Regions from separate parts of the Serratia sp. BNK-23 genome, predicted to be linked through region 1. Evidence: predicted binding sites of a transcription regulator. Region 1 holds the regulator's gene; the other holds the start of a gene.
What was found. Region 1 encodes LexA, which represses DNA repair genes until DNA is damaged. Its sites were predicted from a motif close to TNCTGTATGTACATACAGNA; they were not measured.
Positions count from the first base shown of each region.

Region 2: umuD (translesion error-prone DNA polymerase V autoproteolytic subunit) is a predicted target of LexA. The motif match lies at 2,985-3,004, and genes of this name have one in related genera.

Region 1 covers NZ_CP179900.1:304,323-313,922, reverse strand. The annotation lists gene dinF (MATE family efflux transporter DinF) at 1-1,133, opposite strand, end outside; gene lexA (transcriptional repressor LexA) at 1,237-1,845, opposite strand; gene ACMGF9_RS01450 (diacylglycerol kinase) at 1,948-2,316, opposite strand; gene plsB (glycerol-3-phosphate 1-O-acyltransferase PlsB) at 2,465-4,930, shown strand; gene ubiA (4-hydroxybenzoate octaprenyltransferase) at 4,997-5,869, opposite strand; gene ubiC (chorismate lyase) at 5,887-6,402, opposite strand; gene ACMGF9_RS01430 (MFS transporter) at 6,795-8,177, shown strand; gene ACMGF9_RS01425 (LacI family DNA-binding transcriptional regulator) at 8,202-9,203, shown strand; gene ACMGF9_RS01420 (nucleoside hydrolase) at 9,226-9,600, shown strand, end outside.
Region 2 covers NZ_CP179900.1:1,840,485-1,850,084, forward strand. The annotation lists gene ACMGF9_RS08660 (TetR/AcrR family transcriptional regulator) at 1-364, opposite strand, end outside; gene ACMGF9_RS08665 (alpha/beta hydrolase) at 465-1,415, shown strand; gene ACMGF9_RS08670 (helix-turn-helix domain-containing protein) at 1,639-1,968, shown strand; gene ACMGF9_RS08675 (hypothetical protein) at 2,044-2,415, shown strand; partial or broken gene ACMGF9_RS08680 (resolvase) at 2,474-2,707, opposite strand; gene umuD (translesion error-prone DNA polymerase V autoproteolytic subunit) at 3,010-3,444, shown strand; gene umuC (translesion error-prone DNA polymerase V subunit UmuC) at 3,447-4,763, shown strand; gene aceE (pyruvate dehydrogenase (acetyl-transferring), homodimeric type) at 4,791-7,466, opposite strand; gene ACMGF9_RS08700 (MarR family winged helix-turn-helix transcriptional regulator) at 7,621-8,058, shown strand; gene ACMGF9_RS08705 (transketolase-like TK C-terminal-containing protein) at 8,059-9,138, opposite strand; gene ACMGF9_RS08710 (colicin-like pore-forming protein) at 9,444-9,600, shown strand, end outside.

The DNA of each region.
Region 1 (9,600 bases):
AACATGCCGTCCAGCAAATAGCACCACACCCCAACCAGCGGCAGAATGACCTGCCAGGGTAAATAATGGGCGGCCAACGCACGCAGTTCCGGCAAAGAGGTCAAGGCTGCCACGATCTGCTGGCCGGTAACGGCATACGCCAGGCCGAAGGCCAACGCGACCAGCCCTGCCTGCCTGCAGGCCGCGTGCCACACTTTGCGCAGTTGGCTGTCGTCCCGGGCGCCGTAGGCGTGGCCCGAATGAGCCTCCACCGCATAAGCGAAACCGTCGAGCGCATAGGCGGTGAACGTCAGCAGATTCATCAATACCGCATTGACCGCCACCACCTCGCTTCCCAGGCGAGCGCCGAAAATGGTCAACGACGCAAAGCACAGTTGCAGCAACAGTGAACGCAGCATGATGTCGCGGTTGAGCGCCAGCAGGCGACGCAGATCGCCACGCCAGGCCTGGCGCAGCATCTGCAGGGTAATACCGCGCAGGCGCATCACCCGCCACGCCAACCACAGGCCGAGCAGCAGCGTAGCGTATTCGGCGATGGCGGTTGCCGCCGCCGCCCCCCGCACGTTCCAGCCCAGGCCCATCACCAGCCAGATATCCAGCACGATGTTCAGCAGGTTGCCGACGATCAGCAGGATCACCGGCGCCCGCACGTACTGTACGCCAAGCAGCCAGCCCAGCAGCACCAGGTTGGCCAGCGCCGCCGGGGCGCTTAACCAGCGGATCTCAAGAAAACGCCGCGCCTGTTCCAGCACGTCGGCATCGCCGCCGACGATCCGCAGCGCCAGTTCGATCAGCGGATAGCGCAGCAGGACGATCGCCACCCCGGCCAACAGCGCCAGCAGCAGCGGTTGCATAAAGGCGCGCGCCAGCGCCTGGGGGTTCTGCGCCCCCAGCGCTTGCGCCGCCAGGCCGGTAGTGCTCATGCGCAGGAACAGCAGCAGCATGAACAGGAAGTTGGTCGCCACCGCACCGATCGCCACGCCCCCCAGATAAATGGGGCTGTCGAGGTGGCCGATCACCGCGGTGTCCACCAACCCGAGCAGCGGCACGGTAATATTGGAGAAGATCATCGGCAGGGCGAGGCGCCACAGGGCTTTATCGGTGTCGCTGGTGAAAGCGGAAATCAGGCGCATGATGGGATGTTCCTGTGACTGAGTGACAAAGGGCGAAGTCAGAAACAAAAACGCCCCAAAACAGGGGCGATTGATACAGGGAGCGGCGGTGATGGCGCGGCGATTAAATCCAGTCGCCGTTGCGGATCACGCCGACCGCCAGCCCTTCGATAGTGAAATTCTGCTGACGCAGATCGACCACGATCGGTTGGAATTCGTTGTTCTCCGGCAGCAGTTCAACCACGTTGCCGTGCTTTTTCAAGCGCTTGACCGTCACTTCGTCTTCGATCCGCGCGACCACGACCTGGCCGTTGCGCACGTCTTGCGTTTTGTGCACCGCCAGCAGATCGCCGTCCAGAATGCCAATGTCGCGCATTGACATGCCGTTCACCCGCAGCAGGAAATCGGCGCTCGGTTTAAACAGGGAAGGATCCACCTGGTAGTGCCCTTCGATGTGCTGCTGCGCCAGCAGCGGCTCGCCGGCGGCGACGCGGCCGATCAGCGGCAGCCCTTCTTCTTCTTCCATCAGCAGACGGATACCGCGCGAGGCACCGGAGACGATTTCGATCACGCCTTTGCGTGCCAGCGCCTTCAGGTGCTCTTCGGCGGCGTTAGGCGAACGGAACCCCAGACGCATCGCGATCTCGGCACGCGTTGGCGGCATGCCCGTTTGCGAAATGTGCTCGCGAATCAGATCGTAGACCTCTTGCTGTCTGGTAGTTAGTGCTTTCATTCCGCCCCCTGTTTGTTTATACAGTCTTGCTGTGAGTATATACAGGTAAGCGCGGATTGGGAACCGAAGAATAAATAAAAATCAGTCAGTAGGCGCTTTTCGTCAGCCGAAATGCTGCCATAAGACCGTGCCCCAAACGAACAGCGCCAGCACGATCGCCAGCGACACCGCCGCCGATCCCATGTCCTTGGCCCGCCCGGACAGCTCGTGATGTTCGCTGCCGATGCGATCCACCACCGCCTCGATCGCGCTGTTCAGGATCTCGACGATCATCACCAGCGCTACCGATCCGATCAATAAAATGCGCGCTATCGCACCCACATCCAGCCAGACAGCCAGTATGATAGCCAGAAGGGTGACCACCAGTTCCTGGCGGAAAGCCGCTTCGTGCTGCCAGGCGGCGGATAGCCCTTTATAAGAATAGCCGGCTGCCTTGATGATGCGGGTCAGTCCGGTTGCTTGGTTTGCCATGTTTTCGTGCCTTTCTCAGAGGTCGGTCATAATAAAAAGAGTCTAGAACAGTCCGCGCTGACGGCTCTCGGTTTTCGAACACCACAGATCTGCTACCCGGTTTCTGGTATGCTTGCGGCGCATTGCTAACAAGAGGCTTCACGTTGTTATGTCAGGTTGGCGTAAAATTTATTATAAAATATTGAATTTACCACTTAAATTGTTGGTAAGAAGTAAGGTCATCCCTTCAGATCCGGTTACCGAGCTAGGGTTGGATCCCTCACGGCCGATTTTGTATGTTTTACCTTACAATTCCAAGGCGGATTTGCTGACGCTGCGCACCCAGTGCCTGGCGCAGGATCTGCCCGATCCGCTCAACTCGCTGGAGATCGACGGCACCGTGCTGCCGAGCTACGTGTTCATTCACGACGGCCCGCGCGTATTCCGCTATTACACCCCAAAAGAAGAGTCGGTAAAGCTGTTCCACGACTATCTGGATCTGCATCGCAGCAACCCGGATCTCGACATTCAGATGCTGCCGGTTTCGGTGATGTTCGGCCGTTCGCCGGGCCGCGAAGGCCACGGCACGCCGCACCTGCGTCTGTTGAACGGCGTGCAGAAATTCTTCGCCGTGCTGTGGCTCGGCCGCGACAGCTTCGTGCGTTTCTCCAACACCGTGTCGCTGCGCCGCATGGCTACCGAACACGGCACGGATAAAACCATCGCGCAGAAACTGGCGCGCGTGGCGCGCATGCACTTCTCGCGTCAGCGCCTGGCCGCGGTGGGCCCGAGTCTGCCGGCCCGTCAGGATCTGTTCAACAAGCTGTTGGCGTCCAAAGCGATCGAAAAAGCGGTCGAGGACGAAGCGCGCAGCAAGAAGATCTCGCACGAGAAGGCCCAGCAGAACGCCATCGCGCTGATGGAAGAGATCGCCGCCGACTTCTCCTACGAAACCGTGCGCCTGTCCGACCGCGTGCTGAGCTGGACCTGGAACCGGCTGTATCAGGGCATCAACGTCACCAACGCCGAGCGCGTGCGCCAGCTGGCGCAGGACGGCCACGAGATCGTCTACGTGCCCTGCCACCGCAGCCACATGGACTATCTGCTGCTGTCGTACGTGCTGTATCACCAGGGCCTGGTGCCGCCGCACATCGCTGCGGGCATCAACCTCAACTTCTGGCCGGCGGGCCCGATCTTCCGTCGCCTGGGCGCGTTCTTCATCCGCCGCACCTTTAAAGGCAACAAGCTGTATTCGACGGTGTTCCGTGAATACCTCGGCGAGCTGTTCACCCGCGGTTACTCGGTGGAATATTTCGTGGAAGGCGGCCGTTCCCGCACCGGGCGTTTGCTGGAGCCGAAGACCGGCACCCTGTCGATGACCATCCAGGCGATGCTGCGCGGCGGCACCCGTCCGATCACGCTGGTGCCGATTTACATCGGTTACGAACACGTGATGGAAGTGGGTACCTACGCCAAAGAGCTGCGCGGCGCCACCAAGGAAAAAGAGAGCCTGCCGCAGATGCTGCGCGGCCTGCGCAAGCTGCGCAACCTGGGCCAGGGATACGTCAACTTCGGCGAACCGCTGCCATTGACGGCTTACCTCAACCAGAACGTGCCGCAGTGGCGCGAATCGATCGATCCGATCGAGGCTCAGCGTCCAAGCTGGCTGACGCCGACGGTCAACGATCTGGCCGGCCAGATCATGGTGCGCATCAACAATGCCGCCGCAGCCAACGCCATGAACCTGTGTTCCACCGCGCTGCTGGCCTCGCGTCAGCGTTCGCTGACCCGCGAGCAGCTGGTCGAGCAGCTCGAGTGCTACCTGCAGCTGATGCGCAACGCGCCTTACGCGCGTGACGTCACCGTGCCGACGCAAACGCCGGATGAGCTGCTGGATCACGCGCTGAACATGAACAAGTTCGAGGTGGAGAAGGACAGCATCGGCGACATCATCATCCTGCCGCGCGAGCAGGCGGTGCTGATGACCTATTACCGCAACAACATCCACCATCTGCTGGTGTTGCCGTCGCTGATCGCCAGCATCGTGATGCATCATCGCCGGGTGTCGCGCGCCGAGCTGCTGCGCCAGATCGGCATGATCTACCCGATGCTGAAAGCCGAGCTGTTCCTGCATAACGACAAGGAACAGCTGCCGGAGGTGCTGCGGCCGATGATCGACGAGCTGATCCGTCAACAGCTGATCTGCGACAAAGGCGACGATCTGGTGCTCAACCCGGCGCGCATTCGCCCGCTGCAGCTGCTGGCCGCCGGGGTGCGCGAAACCCTGCAACGCTACGCCATCACCATGTCGATCCTCAGCGCCAACCCGAGCATCAACCGCGGCGCGCTGGAGAAAGAGAGCCGCATCATGGCGCAACGTCTGTCGGTGCTGCACGGCATCAATGCGCCGGAGTTCTTCGACAAGGCGGTGTTCTCCACCCTGGTGGCGACGCTGCGTGAAGAAGGCTACATCAACGACAGCGGCGATGCGATCCGCGAGCACACCCTCGAGGTGTACAGCATGCTGAGCGATCTGATCACGCCGGAAATCAAGCTGACCATCGAAAGCGTCAACATGCCGGAAGAGACCAACGCTCTGCCGCAAACCGATGCGGAAGAAGAGAAAGACGAGTGATTTCGCCCGGCGCGGAAACACAAAAGGCACCCCTTGGGGTGCCTTTTTTCTTGCGGCAGGGAACCGTTACGCCGGCAGATAGCTCAGCGCGATGCCGATAAACACCACCAGCCCGACATAGTTGTTCTGCAGAAAGGCCTTGAAGCAGGCGTCGCGCTCGCGCCCGGCGATCTGCTTCTGCTGGTGAATGAACAGTGCGCCCGCCAGCAGCAGCGACCAGTAAAACGCGCCGCCGAGCTGCGCCAGATAACCGACCCACACCAGCAGCAACAACGTCGCGAACTGCAACAGCCCGACGATCAGCTTGTCATAACGCCCGAACAGGATAGCGGTGGACTTGATGCCGATTTTCAGATCATCGTCGCGATCGACCATCGCATACAGCGTGTCATAGGCCACCGTCCAGCAGATGTTCGCCAGCAGCAGCAGCCAGCAGCTGAGCGGCAGCGATTCGCTGACCGCCGCATAGCCCATCGGAATGCCCCAGCCGAACGCGGCGCCCAGCACGAACTGCGGCAGGTTGGTCACCCGCTTCATAAACGGATACACCCAGGCCAGTGCCAGCGCCGCCAGAGACAGCCAGATGGTCATCGCATTCAGCGTCAACACCAGGCAGAACGAGATCAGCACCAGCACCACGAACAGCACCTTGGCCTCTTTCGCGCTCACCCGGCCGCTCGGCATCGGCCGCCCGGCGGTGCGTTTCACGTAGCCGTCCACCGCGCGATCGGCATAGTCATTCACCACGCAGCCGGCGGCGCGCATCAGGAACACGCCGAGCACGAACACCAGCAAAATCGACAGCGGCGGCACGCCTTTTCCGGCCAGCCACAGTGCCCACAGCGTCGGCCACAACAGCAACAGCGTGCCAATCGGTTTATCAATGCGCATCAAATGGCTGTAAGCCCGCCATTTACTTTGAGTCACGCTTCCCTCCAACGTCTTGCTCTCCTCTCTTATGCGGGGACCGCTGAATACAGCGGCGAAGCCGGTAAAAACAGTTCGGTCAGCAGCAGCGGCTTGCCCGCCAGCCGCAACCGTGAACGACGCGCCCACAGCGCATCCTGTCGGCCGATATGGATATAGTCGCGGGTCAGATCGCCGCTGCTGAACAAATAGCGCCCCAGCGGCAGCGTCCCCAGATCCACCAGCGCCTGGTCGGGGCCGGTCAGCGTATGTTCCGGGATCACCGTGCGCCCCAGCAGCCAGGGCTGGCCGTCGCCCAGCAGCACCACTTCGCGCAGCCAGTAGCGCGGGCTATCGGGCAGGTGGTTCGCCTCGTCGCCCAGCGCCTCGCGCGTGACGAAGCATTCGCGCTGCGGTTCAACGCGCACCTGGGCGCAATGGCGTTCAAATCGTCGGGTCATGGAGCCTAACTCCATCAGCCAGTCGCTGACGGCGGCGGGCGCCGGAGGATCCTGTTCGGATAACCACTCCAGCGGCGGCAGGATGGAATCCCTGATGCCAGACATTGCTTTACTCCTCGCCTGAACCGCAGCCGGTACGGCGCGCCAGACGATACAAACTGTTAACAGGCCCCCATTGTAGCGCAGAAATGCGAAAGCGGCAGGCTGATTCGTGGCGAAAACGGCAGGTCTGTCGGCCGGAAAAACCGGGGTTCTGTCATCTTTTTGCCATCCGCATTCTCTATCTTCATTTCCCGGCGCGCTGACGATTCTGTGATCGCCCGCAAAGTTTCAGCTTCCTCGCGTTGTGTTATCTACGCGCGTAGATACCCTGATACGGCAGCGTTGAATCGCCATGCGTCCGACATGATTTGTCGGCACACCTTTGTTGCCGGCACCAGGGAAACCATCTTTAACCGCGCCCCTCCAGGCGCAGAATAAAAGAGGATAGCACTGCCATGAGCGAAACAACGCTTGCCCCTTCACAGACCGCCGACGCCGCGCTGGCGGCCGATGAACGCCTGGCAACCAAAGAGGGGCGCAGCCAATTTTGGCGCGCCACCTTCTCCTGCTGGCTCGGCACCGCCATGGAATACGTCGACTTCGCGCTGTACGGCCTGGCGGCCGGCATGGTGTTCGGCGACGTGTTCTTCCCCGAAGCCACGCCGCTGGTGGCGTTGCTGGCCAGCTTCGCCACCTACTCCGTCGGCTTCGTCGCGCGGCCGATCGGCGCGCTGGTGTTCGGCTGGATCGGCGATCGCAAAGGCCGCCGCGTGGTGCTGATCACCACCGTGGCGCTGATGGGCCTCTCCACCACATTGATCGGCCTGATCCCGCCCTATGCGCAAATCGGCGTCTGGGCGCCCGCCTGCCTGGTGATCCTGCGCTTCGCGCAGGGGTTCGGCGCCGGTGCGGAGCTGTCCGGCGGGGCGGTGATGCTGGCGGAATACGCGCCGGCCAAGCGGCGCGGGCTGGTGGCGTCTATCATCGCCATCGGCTCCAACAGTGGCACCCTGCTGGCGTCGCTGGTGTGGCTGCTGGTATTGCAGCTCGACAAGGAAGACCTGATGAGCTGGGGCTGGCGCATTCCGTTCCTCGCCAGCATCCTGATAGCCGGGGTGGCGCTGTATCTGCGCCGCCACGTGCGGGAAACGCCGGTGTTCGAACGCGAGCTGCAGCAAAACCACCAGCGCATGCTGGACGCCGCCCAGGCCGCGCCGGATACGCGCAGCTACCTGCAGCGCACCAAGGCGTTCTGGGTGATGCTCGGCCTGCGCATCGGCGAAAACGGCCCCTCCTACCTGTGCCAGGGCTTTATCGTCGGCTACGTCGCCAAGGTGCTGATGGTCGATAAATCGGTGCCGGCGCTGGCGGTGCTGATCGCCTCACTGTGCGGTTTTCTGGTGATCCCGCTGGCCGGCTGGCTCTCCGATCGTTTCGGCCGCCGCATCACCTACCGGTGGTTCTGCCTGCTGCTGGTGCTGTACGCTTTCCCGGCGTTCTGGTTGCTCGACAGCCGTGAGCCGGCGATCGTCATCTCGGTGATCGTGGTCGGCATGTGCATCGCATCGCTGGGGATCTTCGGCGTGCAGGCGGCCTACGGCGTCGAACTGTTCGGCGTGAAGAACCGCTACTCCAAAATGGCGTTCGCCAAGGAGCTCGGGTCGATCCTCTCCGGCGGCACCGCGCCGCTGATCGCCACCGCGCTGCTGTCCGGTTTCGGTCACTGGTGGCCTGTCGCCTGCTATTTTGTTGTAATGGCGGCCATCGGCTTAATCACCACCTTCTTTGCTCCCGAAACCCGCGGCCGCGATCTCAACCTGCCGCAGGATGCCGCGTAGCGGGAAGGCGAACAGGACCTCAATTTGGATAATCACTCCGCGCGCCGCGTTACCCGCGCCGACGTGGCTCGCATAGCGGGCACCTCCGTCGCCGTGGTCAGCTATGTGATCAACAACGGTCCGCGCCCGGTGGCGGAAGCCACCCGGCTGCGCGTGCTGGCGGCGATCGAGCAGACCGGCTACCGGCCGAACGACATCGCGCGAGCGCTGGCCTCCGGCAGCACGCAAACCTACGGGCTGGTGGTGCCGGATATTTCCAACCCGTTCTTCGCCACGCTGGCGCGGGCGCTGCAGCAGGAGGCCTTCAGCCGCGGCCGCGTGCTGCTGCTGGGCGACGCCGGCGACGACCGGCAGCGCGAATATGAGCTGATCAACAACCTGCTGCGCCGCCAGGTCGACGGCCTGCTGTACACCAGCGTCGATCGCCATCCGTGGTTCGATCTGATCCGCGCCTCCGGCACGCCCTGCGTGATGATAGATACCATCGACAGCCAGGCCGGCGTCTGCGCCATTCGCGTCGACGAGCGCGACGCCGCCTGCCAGGCGACCCGCCATCTGCTGCAGCACGGCTATCGCGATATCGGCATTTTTATCGGCCCGCTGACCATGCTCAACGCACAGGATCGCCTGAACGGCTGGCGCGATGCGCTGCTGGAAGCGGGCATCGCGCCGCGCGACGAATGGATTTTCGAGGTGCCCTACACCCGCCAGGGCGGTTACCAGGCCACCCAGCGCCTGGTGCAAGGCCCGCGCCCGCGCGCCGTTTTCACCTCTAACGAGCAGCAGGCGCTCGGCTGCCTGTCGGCGCTGGCGGAACATGGGCTGCGCGCGCCGGGCGATCTGGCGCTGATCTGTTTTAACGGCACGCAGCAATCCGAATTCAGCGTGCCGCCGCTCAGCGCGGTCGAGCAGCCGATCGACGCCATGGCCAAGCGGGCCATCGCCATGCTAGCCGCCGGCGCCGCGCCCGCCGAGCTGCATGAATTCGCTTTTCAACTGCGCATCCGCCACTCGTGCGGCTGCTAGCGGTTTTTCAGGACACCTTACTATGCGTTTAATCATTGATTGCGATCCCGGCAACGGCGTTCCCGGCGCCAACGTCGATGACGGTCTGGCGCTGGCTCTGGCGCTGGCGGCCAAACCGCAGCTGCAACTGGAGCTGATCAGCATCGTGGCCGGCAATACCCCGCGTGAAGTGGGCTTCGCCGTCGCCTCCGATCTGCTGGCGCAGAGCGGCTACCGGGTACCGGTCGCCCTCGGCGCGGCGCGCGCCCTGAGCGAGCCGCCGGAGCCGTGGCGCGCCCATCTGGACCGCCCGATCGCCGATCCGCAGCTGGCGGCGCTGTGGCGCGACTTGCCCGCCCCCTCGCTGGCCAACGCGCCCGCACCGGACGCCGCCATCGCCATCGGCGAACTGATCTGC
Region 2 (9,600 bases), 1.5 Mb from region 1:
ACGCGCCGCGTAGCAGCAAGACGCTCGCCGCCGGATGCGCGTTGTAGTAGCGGGCGGTGGCCGCCACGGCGGCATCCACCCAATCGTGCAGGGTGTCGGCGCTCTCGAGCTCCGCTTCACGCAGCGCCTGCGCCAGTTGCGCCATATGGCTCTGAGCCAGGTGTGAAAACAACGCGTATTTGTCCGGGAAGAACGGGTAGATCGCGGCGCGCGGCACATCGGCCGCTTCCGCCAGAGCGGGAATGGAGGTTTTTTCCGGCCCGAGGGTGGCGAGCATCTGTTCGGCAGCGCTCAGCACTTTGGCCATGCGCGCCGCCGCGCGTTCCTGAATCGGCACGCGCACATTTTTTTTTGCTTGCGGCATCGCTTTTTCCGACATAAGTTGTATTTTAATGATCCGACATTTGTTGGATTATACTGAAATTGAACCCGTCAACCAAGCGCCATAACGCCAGAGGTTTCGTATGGAGAATTACGCCAATCAATCTCACTGGCAGGAGATTCAACGATTCCTGCCGGAAAATTTTCGGCTGCGGCCGGGGGAAGAACCGACCGAGGTGTGGTGGCCCTGGCGGCAGCACCGTATTCATCTGGACTGCTATCGCCGCCCGGAGGCGCCGGTGAAAGTGATCCTGTTCCATGGGGTGGGCACCAACGGCCGACAGATGTCGACCATCCTGGGAGCGCCGCTGGCGCGCCGGGGGATAGAGACGATCGCCGTCGACATGCCGGGGTACGGAATGACGCAGATGGGCGGCCAACGGCGGCGCGTGCGTTACGACGACTGGGTGCAGATCGGCAGCGATCTGATCGACGCGGAACGGGCGAAGGATGCGCGGCCGATTGTGCTGTACGGCCTGAGCGCCGGCGGGATGGAGACTTACCACGTGGCGGCGTTGAACCGGCAGGTGAAAGGCATTGTCGGCATGACGTTTCTCGATCAGCGTGAACAGCAGGTGCGCGACGAGACGGCATTGAATCTGTTGATGAGTCGCCTGGGCATTCCGTTGGCGCGACTGACGGCCGCCACGCCGCTGGCGGGTATGGCGATGCCGATGGCGCTGGCGAGCAAGATGCATGCGCTGGTCAATGACAAGGCGGCGCTCAAGGCGTGCCTGGCGGACAACACCTCGGCGGGAGCCTGGGTGACGATGCGGTTTTTGGCCTCGTACGCGGAGTATGCACCCGCCATTGAACCGGAAGCGTTCGACGTTTGCCCGGTTCTGTTGACGCAACCGGCGCAGGATCGCTGGACGCCGTTGCACCTGAGTGAACTGTTTCTGCGGCGCATTCGGCGGGTGCCGGTGACCACCGTGATGCTCGAGAACGCCGGGCATTATCCCCTCGAGCAGCCGGGCCTCGATCAGATGGTTGAAGCGGTGCATCGTTTTTGCCTGGCCGCGGCGGAGCGGTGAGGCGACGGCGCATGTTCTGAAGACGCCACTGCAGCTCAGCATGTTATCCACAGTTTTAGTGGATAACGTGTGTGCAAGGCAGAGTGAAACCGTTAGCAGGCGTAAAAAAAAATCGCTCAGAAAATTATTATATTACGCGTCAAACTGTGTTCTGACGGGGGATAGGGGGGCTCACGCGTTCGCGTTTTGTTTATGCTTTACTGTGTAAATATACAGTTTGGTTATGAATATGCTGAGCACTTCAAGGTTGTATGCTTTTTCACCAGGTGAGCCCCTGACGTTACCGCTGTTTGCCGATCGTGTGGCCTGCGGTTTTCCTTCACCGGCGCAGGACTATGTCGAGAGCCGGCTGGACATTGGCAAGTTGTTGGTGCGGCATCCTAATGCCACTTATTTCGTGCGCGCCAGCGGTGAGATGGAGCGAGCAGGATGGATCAGGCACTACCGACAGATTAAGAAACTGAGCATCCGAGAAACAGCAGACGCGACAGGCTGCAGTACTTCCCAAGTTTGTCGCATTCAGGCCTTCTATAAAGAAGTTGAGACTGATTAAAAAGCAGCCTTAATGTACAATAATTTTCTATATCCAAACTGACCCCATGAACAATCAATGAGTTAGAGGTGAAAGATGATTTCATACAAAAAAACCATACCTGCTCTTGTCATATTCGCTTTATCTAATGCTGTGGCATATGCGAATGATTTCGACAAATCAAATGAAGCGATGGCAATTTCAGCAATAGGTTTTTCTGGCTCAAATGCTCGTGTTGCACATGATGTTTGTGGGGCAACCAATGAGAAAATTGATAAATATAAAAAACAAATAAAAGACTCATTAACTAGAACATTAAAGTATGAACAGTCAGGATTCGATACGCATTGGGATAATGGTTGGAAAAATGCTGATTTTTTGGTTAAGTCATTAAGTAATGATGAAGCCTATAAAAAAGAATATTGCCGAGAGGTTTTAGATGGAATTAATAATCCTGAAATGAATTAAGGACTATTCCTTATTCGGGGTTCTACGCCGGAACCCCAGATTTTTCCGTCCGCTAAAATTATCCCCGGTTGAGCAGCTTTATACCGTCAGCTCGCAGTGGACCATCAGGGGAAATGTGGCGGTACAGCGTTTGTCGGGTGATCCCAAGCTCCTGGCATAACGTACTGACTTTCGTCTCTGGCCGTCCCATTGATGCCATTGCCAGTCGCAATTTTATTGGCGTCATTTTGTAAGGCCGTCCGCCGTTCCTCCCGTGGGATCTTGCTGAGGCAAGGCCTGCTGCTGTTCTTTGCGGCGCTGTACGCAGCAGAGACCGACGGCCGCGCGTCCGGTATCGCCCGCCGTCGGCGCCGTTCGCAATGACAATCCCTCACTCATCCTGCCCATCGATACGCCAACGGTCTGAGTGCCGAATTATCCACAGTTTTGGTGGGTATCATGTGTGCAAACACACGTGAAGAACGCCAAAATCTGCAGGAAAAATCACTCAGAAAATTATTATATTACGCGGCAAAGCGCGATCCGCAGGGGAATTTGGGGTTGCGCGCGTTCGCGTTTTGTTTATGCTTTACTGTATAAATGTACAGTTTGGTTATGATTATGCTGAGCAATTCAAGGTTGTATGCTTTTTCACCAGGTGAGTCTCTGACGTTACCGCTGTTTGCCGATCGCGTGGCCTGCGGCTTTCCTTCCCCGGCGCAGGACTATGTCGAGAGCCGGCTGGATATCGGCAAGCTGCTGGTGCGGCATCCCAACGCCACCTACTTCGTGCGCGCCAGCGGCGAGTCGATGATCGACGGCAATATTCAGGACGGCGATCTGCTGATTGTCGACAGTGCCCTGACGCCGGAACACGGCAATATTGTGATCGCCGCCGTGGACGGTGAATTCACCGTCAAAAAACTGCAGCGCTACCCCGACGTGCGGCTGTTGCCGATGAACCCCGCCTATGCGCCAATCGTGTTCAACGACGAGGCGCAGCTGGAGATCTTCGGCGTGGTGACCTTTATCGTCTACGCGGCGCTGTAACCATGTTTGCCCTGGTAGACGTCAACAGCTTCTACGCCTCCTGCGAAACCATCTTTCGGCCCGATCTGCGGGGGCGGCCGGTGATCGTGCTGTCCAACAACGACGGCTGTGTGATCGCCCGCAGCGCCGAGGCGAAAGCGTTGGGCGTGCCGATGGGCGCGCCTTATTTCAAAATCAAAGAGGAGATGCGCCGCCGCAACGTCGCGGTGTTTTCCTCCAACTACGCGCTGTACGCCGATATGTCCCGCCGGGTGATGGACACGCTGGAGGAGATGGCGCCGGCGGTGGAGATTTATTCGCTGGACGAAGCCTTTCTGCGGCTGGACGGCGTGGCGCACTGCGAGGCGCTGGAACCGTTCGGTCATCGGGTGCGCGATCGCATCCGGCGCGAGCTGCATTTGACGGTCGGGGTCGGCATTGCGCCGAGCAAGACACTGGCCAAACTGGCCAACTTCGCGGCCAAGAAATGGCGCGGCACCGGCGGCGTGGTGGATTTATCCGATCCGGTGCGCCAGCGCAAGCTGCTGGCGTTGATCCCGGTGGAAGAGGTGTGGGGCGTGGGGCGCCGCCTGACACGCCAGCTGCAGGCGATGGGGATCCATACCGCGCTGCAGCTGGCGGATTGCGATACCCGGCTGGCGCGTAAAACCTTCAGCGTAGTGCTGGAGCGCACGATACGTGAGCTGCGCGGCGAATCGTGCCTGCGGTGGGAAGATGAGGCGGCGGCGAAAGAGCAGATCATCTGTTCCCGCTCGTTCGGCCAGCGCCTGACGCATTACCCGCACATGCGCGAGGCGATCTGCAGCTACGCCGAACGCGCCGCCGAAAAGCTGCGGCAGGAAAAGCGCTATTGCCGCAACGTGTCGGTGTTTATCAAAACCAGCCCGCATGCGGCGGGCGAAGGCTATTACAGCAATATGGGCACCGCCCGGCTGCAAACCCCGAGCAACGACAGCCGCGACATCATCGCCATGGCGGTGCGCGCGCTGGAGAGCATCTGGCAGGAGGGGCGGCGTTATCTGAAGGGCGGCGTGATGTTGGGGGATTTCAGCGCCGCCGCCATGGCGCAGATCGACCTGTTCGACGACTGCCCGCCGCGCCGCAACAGCGAGCGGCTGATGGCGACCCTCGATCGCCTGAATCAGGAAGGGCGCGGGCGCGTATGGTTCGCCGGGCAGGGGATCGTCAAACCGTGGCAAATGAAGCGCGAAATGCTGTCGCCGGCTTACACCACCCGGCTGGCGGATATCCCGCTGGTGCGGCTGGGGGAGCGGGAGCCGCGCGACGCCGAGCCGAAGGAGGAAAAACGCCGCGGGTGACAGCCGGCGGCGTGGGTAGGCTATGCGTTACTTCACCGCTGCCGGGTCCGGCTTATCGGGGGTGATGCCATACAGCACCATGGCGCGGTTGACCTCGCTGCGGGCGATACGGCCTTCGTCAGCCAGCAGTTTCAACGCGGCGATCGCGATGAAATGGCGGTTGACCTCGAAGAACTCACGTAGCGCCTCGCGGGTGTCCGAGCGGCCAAAGCCGTCGGTGCCCAAGGTGATAAAGGCGCGGTCCGGCAAGAACGGTTTGATCTGATCGCCGACGATCTTCATATAGTCCGTCGCCACCACCACCGGGCCAGGATGCGCCGCCAGCAGACTCTGTATATAAGGGACTTTCGGCGGGTCTTCCGGGTGCAGCAGGTTCCAGCGTTCGGCCGCCATGCCGTTACGGCGCAGTTCGCTCAGGCTGGTGGCACTCCAGATATCGCTGGCGACGCCAAAGTCCTCGGCCAACAGCGCCGCCGCCGCCAGCGCCTCGCGCATGATGGCGCCGCTGGCGACCAGCTGAGCGCGCGGGCTCTCTTGGTTTGCCGTTTCGTTCTGTTTGAGCAAATAGGCGCCCTGGATAATCCCGTCCTCCACGCCCGCCGGCATCGGCGGCTGCGGGTATCCTTCGTTGAGCAAGGTGATGTAGTAGTAAATATCCTCTTGTTCAACGAACATCCTGCGCATGCCGCTCTGAACGATCGCTGCGAGTTCATAGGCATAGGTCGGATCGTAGGAGACGCAGCTGGGAATGACGGAAGACAGCACGTGGCTGTGGCCGTCGTCATGCTGCAAGCCTTCGCCCATCAGAGTGGTTCTGCCGGAGGTGGCGCCGAGCAGGAAGCCCTTGGTGCGCGCGTCTGCCGCTGCCCAGGCGAGATCGCCCACCCGCTGCAGCCCGAACATGGAGTAGAAGATATAGAACGGGATTGTCGCGACATCGTGGTTGCTGTAGGCGGTGCCGGCGGCGATCCAGGTCGATATCGCGCCGGATTCGTTGATGCCTTCCTGCAAAATCTGGCCGTCTTTGGCCTCTTTGTAGTAGCTGAGCTGCCCGGCGTCTTGCGGGGTATACAGCTGGCCGAGCCAGGAATGGATGCCAATCTGGCGGAACAGGCCTTCCATGCCGAACGTGCGCGATTCGTCCGGCACGATGGGCACAATCAGTTTGCCGATGTTGGCGTCTTTGAGCAGCGTGCCGAGGATATTGACGAAAGCCATGGTGGTCGACATGTTGCGTTCGCCGCTGCCCTTCAGCAGGCCGTCGAAGCGCGATAGTTCCGGTATCGCCAGCGGAGCGGATTGGCCGAAGCGGGCAGGGATGTAGCCGCCCAGCGCAGTGCGCGTCGCGGTGATGTACTTCGCCGCAGCGCTGTCGGGTTCAGGCTTCAGGTAAGGGATCTCTGCCAGTTGGGCGTCGGAGATTGTCAGCCCTAAACGGTCGCGGAAGGCTTTCACCGCATCCTGGCTCATTTTTTTCAGCTGGTGGTTGATGTTCTGCCCTTCACCGGCTTCCCCCATGCCAAACCCTTTGACGGTTTTGGCCAGCACCACCGTCGGTCTGCCCGTGGTATGCACCGCCTGATGGTAGGCGGCGTACACCTTTTGCGGATCGTGGCCGCCGCGGTGCAGCGCCCAGATCTCATCGTCGCTCAGGTCGGCGACCAGCTCGAGCAATTCCGGGTACTTGCCGAAGAAATGCTCCCGCACATAGGCGCCGCTTTGCGATTTGAAGGTCTGGTAATCGCCGTCGACGCACTCCATCATCCGCTGCATCAGCAGTCCGGAGCGGTCTTTTTGCAGCAGTTTGTCCCAGCCGCTGCCCCAGATCACCTTGATCACCTGCCAGCCGGCGGCTTTGAAGGTGCCCTCCAGTTCCTGAATGATCTTGCCGTTGCCGCGCACGGGGCCATCCAGCCGCTGCAGGTTACAGTTCACGACGAAGATCAGGTTATCGAGTTTTTCTCGCCCGCCCAGCGCAATCGCCGCCAGCGATTCCGGTTGATCCATCTCGCCGTCGCCGAGGAACGCCCACACCTTTCTTCCCTGGTGAGGTTTCAGCTCGCGGTATTCCAGATAACGCATGTAGCGCGCCTGGTAGGCGGCGGTCAGCGGCCCCAGCCCCATCGAAACGGTGGGATATTGCCAGAAATCCGGCATCAGCCGCGGGTGCGGGTAGGAGGAGAGGCCACGGCGCGCGGATTCGCGACGAAAGTTGTCGAGCAGCTCCTCGTCGATGCGGCCTTCGAGATAGGCACGGCCATAAATACCGGGGGCGGAGTGGCCCTGGATATACACCATGTCGCCGGCGAAATCATCGGTGCGCCCACGGAAGAAGTGCGTGAATCCCACATCGTAAAGCACTGCGGCCGACTGGTAGGTGGCGATATGCCCGCCAACGTTGGAATGTTTGCCGGCGCGCAGCACCATCGCCATGGCGTTCCAGCGAATAAACGCATTGATGCGCGCTTCAGCGGCCAGATCGCCGGGATACGTCGGCTGCTTATAAGCCGGAATGGTGTTCACGTAGGGCGTGGTGACCAGGCTGAAGAAATCGCCGTGTTTTCGCTGATCGGCTTCGGCCATTTTCTCCAGTAAAAAATGCGCGCGCTCACGGCCGTCGATATCGGTGACGCCTTCAAATGCCTCAAGCCATTCAGCCGTCTCTTGCGGGTCAAGATCTGCTTTAACCACGGGTTGGTTCATAAAAGCTCCAAATGTACTTACCTGATAAGGCGCTGAGCGATACAGGGATTTATTGAATTGCAAGTGCAAGAGTTGCAAATGCAATAATGGCGAAAGCCACTCTATCCCTTTACAATTGCAATTGCAACTCACCGCTTTTGACGAGAAAAATGACATGACAGATAAACAACCCGACCTGTGGTTCTCCTTTGTGCGCGCGCATCGGGCGATGATCAGAAAGATAGAGGCGAAGTTGTCGGAGGCGGGGCTGCCGGTTTACGCCTGGTATGACGTGTTATGGGGATTGGAAAGCGGGGAAAACGGCACACGCCGCATGCATGAGCTGGCGGACGTGTTGGTGATTGAGCGTTACAACCTGACCCGCCTGATGGATCGCCTGGAAAAAGAGCGGCTGGTCACGCGTTTTCGATCGGATGACGATCGCCGGGCCTCCTTCGCGACTATCACCGAGGAAGGCAAGGCCCTGCGGAAAAAGATGTGGGAGATCTACCGCACGGTGGTCAACACCCATTTTCTCAACCAGTTCAGCGAAGAAGAGATCGCACGCTTCTCCGACGCGTTGGACAACGCGATGCAGCTGGCCAGAGAGTGATCAGGCATCGGGTGTGATGTGCAGAACGCGCAGCGCATCGGCGATCAGCGCCGAAGGGATTTTCTGCTCGTCGGCCAGCAGTTTGAGGGCGCAGAGCGCAATCCATTCCGCCTGCGGGTAGTGGATTTCGCCGCGCACCCGTGAATCTGAGCCCACCGCGGCAAAGCGTGCGGGAATGAATCGCTTGAGCTGATTGGCAATCAGGTGCGAGTAGTCGGTGACGGCGACGACGGGGGCATTCCCGGCACCCAGGCACGTTTTCAGATGGCATTTGCCGCCGCTGTCCTGGCGCTGCATGTCGGCGAGTTCGGCGTCCTGCGCCAACCGCGTGTAGCTGGGGCAGCTCCAGATTTCAGACGCAATCCCCCAGTTTTTCAATACCTCGGCCGCCCGCTGAACGCGGGCGAGCGCACGGCCGGCGCCGCACAGACGAACCTGCAACGGTGAGTCTGCCGCGGTGGCGACGCGATACATTCCCCTGAACGCCTGTTCTGCGACAAACGGCTCCCCTGAAGAGAGGGGGCCATTGTCTGCGTTGGTCGCGAGATACACCATCTTTCTCGTTCCCTCCAGATAGAGCGCGCGCAGGGCGTGATGGAGTATCGCGCCGGTTTCTCTGGCATTGGCCGGATCGAAAGGCAACCAGCCCGGCATGGCCGTGAGCTGAAGCGGGAACCAGGCCTGAACGCCTTTCGGCAAATCGGCACTGCCGGTATCTGCATCGCTGATGAAAATCCCCTTGCGATTGGTTTCCGGCTCAAGCCCGCGGAGCATGTCCACCGAGGGGGTGTTGACGAAGTAAAACAGCGGCTTCTCATAACGCTCTGATTGATGGCCAAACCAGAGCGGCCAGGCGGTGGCGTAGCGGGAAATCGGCGGCTCGGCGCGCCTTCTGCCGTCGATAAGCCAGATGTCGCCGCTGGCGTTGAGTTCGCCCAGGGTTTGCGCCGTCCAGGCGCTGGCAGAAGGGCGCGAAGCGCCGGCTTTTTGGTTGGCGGAGGTCATCTTGCGGATACAGGCTTTGGCCAGGGTTTGGGTTCTGGCCGAGGCGGCGGGCAGTGTTATACGTTGAGGCGACATGCGGAGCGTTCTCTTTAAGTTGCAAGTGCGATGATTGTAATTGCAATTCATGGTGTGTGCCAATGACTTCTGAACAGGTCGCAGCCATCCAGATGTGTCCCGCGGCGATATATTCAGGTTCTGCAGACGCGATCCTATTTGTTTCACCGACCAGACAGCCGCCATCCGTTGTCCTTATTTCTGCAGTTTTTTATAAATGACGGGCAGCTAAAAACGGTTTGCCGATAGGGATAATGCGCGTGTCAATCCGCGTTAAACGAGAATATCGGCATCTTAAAAATAAAACGAAATAAGGATGAAAGCATATGCCTGGATTTAATTATGGCGGTAAAGGAGATGGGACTAACTGGAGTTCTGAACGCGGTACGGGCCCTGAGCCGGGGGGCGGCGATAAAGGCCATTCCGGCGATCGCGATCGCGGCGGCGCCGGCGTTGGCAACAGCCCGGAACAGCAACAGATAG